Regions from separate parts of the Bacillus altaicus genome, predicted to be linked through region 1. Evidence: riboswitches for the same ligand, from Rfam matches in the RefSeq annotation. Region 1 holds a riboswitch; the other holds the start of a gene.
What was found. A riboswitch is a leader RNA that binds a small molecule or an ion and turns the genes downstream of it on or off. The one in region 1 is predicted to bind S-adenosylmethionine.

Region 1 (3,155 bases):
GCGCTACATTGCGAGACAGATGCGATTCCATATGAAGTAAATGAACATCTAATTGCAACGGTGTATTTCCAATTAAACGAAGTAATTGCGCCTCTGTTTCTTGTTTTGTAGGCATTAAATTTAATATAGCAATTTTCAAAGCGCGTATATCTTGTGTTGCTGCTCGCTCCTTCGTCATTACAAAAATATTTTCCTTCTGCAATACTTTGCGAGCTGGTAAATCTTTATCAATTATGATCGGCATGTTGTTTGCCTCCGACTAGCGCCGCTTCTAAATCTGCAATAATATCAGAAACATCTTCTATACCGACCGATAAACGGATTAAATCAGATGTAACGCCAGCTAAACGCTGATTTTCTGCGCTTAATTGTCTGTGCGTCGTACTAGCAGGATGTATTACACAAGTTCTTGCATCAGCTACATGTGTTACAAGAGTTGCAAGTTTTACATTTGCGATAAATTCTTTTGCTGCTTCTAATCCGCCCTTAATACCAAATGTTAAAACTCCACTAGCACCTTTTTTCAAATACTTTTGTGCTAACGAGTAATTTTCATTACTATCTAACCCTGGATAATTCACCCATTCAATGCGATCATGATTAGCAAGCCACTTAGCAACTTCGAGAGCATTTTCACTATGACGCTCCATTCGTAAATGCAATGTTTCCAGGCCAATGTTGCTAATATATGCATTGAATGGGCTCATACAGTTTCCGTAGTCTCTTAATAACTGAACTCGTGCCTTCACAATATACGCTGCTGCTCCAAAATTTTGAACATAGCTTACACCGTGATAACTCGGATCAGGTTCGACAAGCTCAGGGTATTTTCCACTTGTCCAATCGAAGTTCCCTCCGTCTATTACAATGCCGCCTAGAGAACTTGCATGGCCATCAATATACTTCGTTGTGGAATGGACAATGATATTTGCCCCATATTCAAATGCCTGGCATAAATAAGGCGTCGCCAATGTATTATCAACGATAAAAGGTACTTCTAATTCTTTTGCTGCCGCTGAAAGTTCTTTGAAATTCAAAACGTTCATTGCTGGATTTCCTAACGATTCTGCATAAACGAGTTTTGTCTTATCATTAGCAAGTGCCGCAATTTCATCTGCCGTTAAATTAGGATTAAAGAACGTAACATCGATGCCAAGCTTACGCAAACTCACCCCGAATAAATTAAACGTTCCTCCGTAAACAGTTGAAGAACAAAGTAAATGGTCTCCACTACTGCAAATATTTAAAACTGCAAGCATAATAGCTGCCTGCCCAGAAGCTGTTGCAACAGCCCCTACACCGCCTTCTAAATCTGATAACTTCTGCTCAAATGCAGCTAGAGTAGGATTTCCAATACGCGTATATATATATCCTTCTGCCTCTAAATTAAATAGTGCTGCTAAATCATCTGACGTATCGTATTTATACGTTGTACTTTGATAAAGTGGCAAAACACGCGGCTCACCATTTTTTGGCGTATAGCCACCTTGCACACAAATCGTTCCTTTCCCCCATGATTCTCCCATCTCTCATTCTCCTTTCTTTTAATGCAAAATAAAAAACTGCCCCTTCCCTGAAAACAAGAAAGGAGCAGTTTGAAAACACGCTCTAAAGGATCTTTCTTATCTCTCAGGATTATTACCTGCAGGATTTGGCACAATTCCGTTATACGGCTGTTGCCAAGGTTTCATCGGGCCTGTCCCTCCACCTTTTCTTGATAAGACTATGCAATTACCGTTGATTTTATAGCAATAATTTCCTAATGTCAAATAGTTTTTCTGAATGTTCTAAATTAATTGTAAGGAATTTAATTTAAACAATAAAAGAAATATATTCCATATTCATTTGAAAAAGACCTTTTAAAAACTCCGATCAATATATAGAATTAAATAAGTGGTTTAACCGCGTGGGTTTCAAATTTTTATGAGACCCTAATATATTGAATAAGCCAACCACTCAAAAAGATACTATATATATTCAATTCATTTCACACTAGCATATTTAATCCTTTCTACATTAAAACTTACATAACGGAGGTACAACATGACAAATAAAAAGGACATGCACTATATACTCGTCCTATATGGCATTCTTTTAGGCGCTATGGTAGGAGCTACAGTCTGGTTATTTTTAGTTACAATAAATATTGGAATTCACTTTATTTGGGGATACTTACCTACTATTTTCTCTTCTCCTCCTTATTACACCATTTGTGTAACAATCATCGGTGGTATCCTCGTTGGTTTAACACAAAAATACTTCGGTACATATCCACGTCTTATGCCGGAAGTGATGGCTGAATATAAAAAAACAGGTAGAATTGAATACAGTTTTGTACATAAAGCTACTTTAACTGCGATTATCGTTTTAATATTTGGAGCTAGTTTAGGACCAGAAGCTGCACTTGTTGGAATTATCGGTGGACTTTGTACATGGGTAGGAGATCGCTTTAAATTTGCTTTAAAGGGAATGAATGAACTAACAGAGGTTGGAATTGGTGCTACTTTAAGTGTCATTTTTAATGCACCATTATTCGGTTACTTAGCTCCGAATGAAAATGAGGGTGAACAAATTAATGAATTTTCGAAAGGAAAAAAGGCAATTGTATATTTAGCTACCACTTTTGCCGGTTTTTCAGTTTACTTATTACTTAGTAAACTCGATAATCGTGGATCCTTTATTGTTGATTTCGGGGAAGGGTCTCTTGCTCTTAATGAATGGATCGCCTTTCTACCACTTGCTAGCATTGGTGCTATAGTTGGTTTCTTTTATTTCAAATTAGAATTCGCATTAGAAAAATTAATCTACCCCTTCAGGGAATACAAAGTATCACTTGGAATTATAGGTGGTATTTTACTCGGGGTTACTGGAACTTTTCTTCCGTACACGTTATTTTCAGGGGAACATCAATTAAAAGATTTAGTCGTTGAATGGAGCCATTTATCTTTCTGGGTACTACTTCTTTCAGGAGTTTTAAAATTATGTATTACTGCCGTTTGTTTAAATACGGGTTGGCGCGGCGGACATATTTTCCCCATTATATTTGCTGGATCAAGTATCGGATATGCTATAGCTTCTATTCTGCCTATAGATCCAATATCTTCTGTAGCCATCGTCACGACAGCTATTTCAAGCTATGCATTAAGAAAACCAAT
Region 2 (3,155 bases), 580 kb from region 1:
CGCACTTCTTTTGGTGCTTGTTTTTTATGTTCAGTTACACTCATTTTTCATCTTCCCCTTCTTAAAAGCTTTTCTTCATTTTATCATACATATCTTTACACAAATCTGTATGAAGCCACCGATACGTCATGATACAATATAAGTATAATCACCCACAAAAAGGAATTTAAATAGGTATACTATTTCCATTTCTTACACTCCTAGCTTTCACATCATTAGCTACTATTTATCTCTTCTTATGTTTTCTACATAATAGGTTTAATTTTTAAATTTACAATGCAAAACAATTCGGAGGTTCACATACTATGGAACTTTATAAAAAATTAACAACGACATTCATCCTCTTATTTGTCGCTTCCATCACTGTCGGCTTTTCTTTAAAAGGCGCAATTCCATACGCTACATTAGTGAGTATTATATTCGCAACGCTATTTTTACTGAGCAGTGCTTTTTGCGCAGGAAAAGCGCGTCAACTGAAAGGGTGACCGTCTATGTTCCGTAAGAAACCAATCCTTTGTAAATCATGTGAAAAGGAAATACAAACGTATGAAAAAGCATGGATTCATATGTCATTTCCGGCAAGTGGTATGACAAATATAAGAAAGTATATTGAGCTAGACGGAGAAGTTTATTGCAGCTCATGCATCCAAGTAGTACATAAAACCAAATAAAAAAAGCTTTGCGCACACAGCGCAAAGCTTTTTTTCATATATTATAGACCAGCTTGCTCTTTTAAAGTAGCTGCTTTGTCTGTACGTTCCCATGTAAGATCTACATCAGTACGTCCGAAGTGGCCGTAAGCTGCTGTTTGTTTGTAAATTGGGCGACGTAAGTCTAGCATTTTAATAATACCAGCTGGGCGAAGATCGAAGTTGTTACGAACTAGTTCTACTAGTACGTCTTCAGATACTTTACCAGTGCCAAGTGTATCAACTGAAATTGATACTGGTTGCGCTACGCCGATTGCGTATGCAAGTTGTACTTCTGCTTTGTCAGCAAGACCAGCTGCTACGATGTTTTTCGCAACATAACGAGCTGCATATGCTGCAGAACGGTCAACTTTCGTTGCATCTTTACCAGAGAATGCACCACCGCCATGGCGAGCATATCCACCGTAAGTATCAACGATGATTTTACGTCCTGTTAAACCAGCATCACCTTGTGGTCCACCAATTACGAAGCGACCAGTTGGGTTAATGAAGAATTTCGTTTCTCCATCCATTAATTCTGCTGGAACTACAGCTTTAATTACATGTTCTTTTAAATCGCGATCGATTTCTTCCCACGTAACATCTGGATGATGCTGTGTAGAAATTACAATTGTATCCACACGTACAGGTTTACCATTTTCATCATACTCAACTGTAACTTGCGTTTTTCCATCCGGACGTAAGTATGATAATGTGTCATCTTTACGTACTTCAGTTAAACGGCGAGCTAATTTGTGAGCAAGCGAGATTGGAAGTGGCATTAATTCTTGTGTTTCATTACATGCGAAGCCAAACATTAAACCTTGGTCTCCCGCACCAATTGCCTCAATCTCAGCGTCAGTCATTAGACCTTCGCGTGCTTCTAGTGCTTGGTCAACACCCATAGCGATGTCAGCAGATTGCTCATCGATAGATGTTAAAACTGCACAAGTTTCTGCATCGAATCCATATTTTGCGCGTGTGTAACCAATGCCTTGAATTGTTTCACGAACGATTTTTGGAATATCTACGTAAGTAGAAGTCGTAATTTCCCCCGCTACCAATACTAAACCAGTTGTTACAGTTGTTTCACAAGCTACACGTGCATTTGCGTCCTTTGCTAAGATCGCATCTAAAATTGAATCAGAAATTTGGTCACAAATTTTATCTGGATGTCCTTCAGTTACAGACTCAGATGTGAACAGATGACGTTTTTTTGTCATGTGGTAAACCTCCCTACAGTAATTGTATATATTGTACGGAACTCATCCTTAATTTGCCACAAACTGCGACATACATTTATTCTCCCACACAAGCATACAGAAAAACCTTTCCCACTTAACATAGAGGAAAGGTTTAATTTGCTACTTGCATACTGCTTTTTGCCCTTTGCTCTTATCGTTCGAGACCGTTAGCCTCGCACAGGTTTTAGCACCTATTCACCTGTATTTACCACTACAAGTGAGGTTGCTGGGCTTCATCGGGCCTGTCCCTCCGCCAGCTCGGGATAAGAGAGTATCCGTCCCAACCTATACTAAAGAAATGATATTCATTTGTCAATTAATATTCACATTTTCCTGAAAGTTTTTCTCAATACGCATAGAATGAAATATTAATAAGGAAATGATACATTCACACAAACAAAAACAAATAAATAGTATACATTATTTATATAATTGTGTTATACTCTTGATGGGGATTACGAGAAATATTTCATTAAATGAAAAGGATGGTATATAAATATGAGTACTGTGAATGTCCAAATTGGTTTACATGAATTATTGAACGGAAGCAATGCACAGATTCAATTAAGTGTTCCGCAATTAGTGGAAAAAGTATTAATGCGAAACGAAGGGAAATTAACTTCTACTGGTGCCGTTTCTGCTTCAACAGGAAAATACACAGGACGTTCTCCTAAAGATAAATTTATTGTGAAGGAAGCATCGGTTGCTGACAAAATTGCTTGGGGAGCCGTGAACCAACCGATCTCTGAAGAACATTTTGATAAATTATATATAAAAGTTTTAGAATACTTAAAAGAAAAAGAAGAGTTATTCATCTTCAAAGGATTTGCTGGCGCTGATCACAACTATCGCCTACCAATTCAAGTTGTTAACGAATATGCATGGCATAATTTGTTCGTACATCAATTATTTATTCGTCCAACTGAAGAAGAATTAACAACTCACGAATCAGAGTTCACAATTGTTTCTGCACCAAACTTCAAAGCAGATCCAGCAATTGACGGTACAAATTCTGAAGCATTCATTATGGTTTCATTCGAAAAACGTATCGTACTAATCGGTGGTACAGAATACGCTGGAGAAATGAAAAAATCAATCTTCTCTATTATGAACTTCTTACTACCTGAACAAGATATTCTTTCTATGCACTGCTCTTCAAACGTAGGCGAAGAGGGCGACGTAGCACTATTCTTCGGTTTATCTGGAACAGGCAAAACAACAT

Region 2: another riboswitch for S-adenosylmethionine. It lies ahead of metK (methionine adenosyltransferase); the one in region 1 lies ahead of ACE38F_RS02085 (bifunctional O-acetylhomoserine aminocarboxypropyltransferase/cysteine synthase).

Annotation. Positions count from the first base shown of each region.
Region 1 covers NZ_CM143394.1:395,966-399,120, reverse strand. The annotation lists gene metA (homoserine O-acetyltransferase MetA) at 1-244, opposite strand, end outside; gene ACE38F_RS02085 (bifunctional O-acetylhomoserine aminocarboxypropyltransferase/cysteine synthase) at 228-1,526, opposite strand; SAM riboswitch class I at 1,620-1,724, opposite strand; gene ACE38F_RS02080 (chloride channel protein) at 2,044-3,155, shown strand, end outside.
Region 2 covers NZ_CM143394.1:976,818-979,972, reverse strand. The annotation lists gene ACE38F_RS05100 (MogA/MoaB family molybdenum cofactor biosynthesis protein) at 1-44, opposite strand, end outside; gene ACE38F_RS05095 (hypothetical protein) at 306-485, shown strand; gene ACE38F_RS05090 (hypothetical protein) at 492-671, shown strand; gene metK (methionine adenosyltransferase) at 713-1,912, opposite strand; SAM riboswitch class I at 2,082-2,203, opposite strand; gene pckA (phosphoenolpyruvate carboxykinase (ATP)) at 2,432-3,155, shown strand, end outside.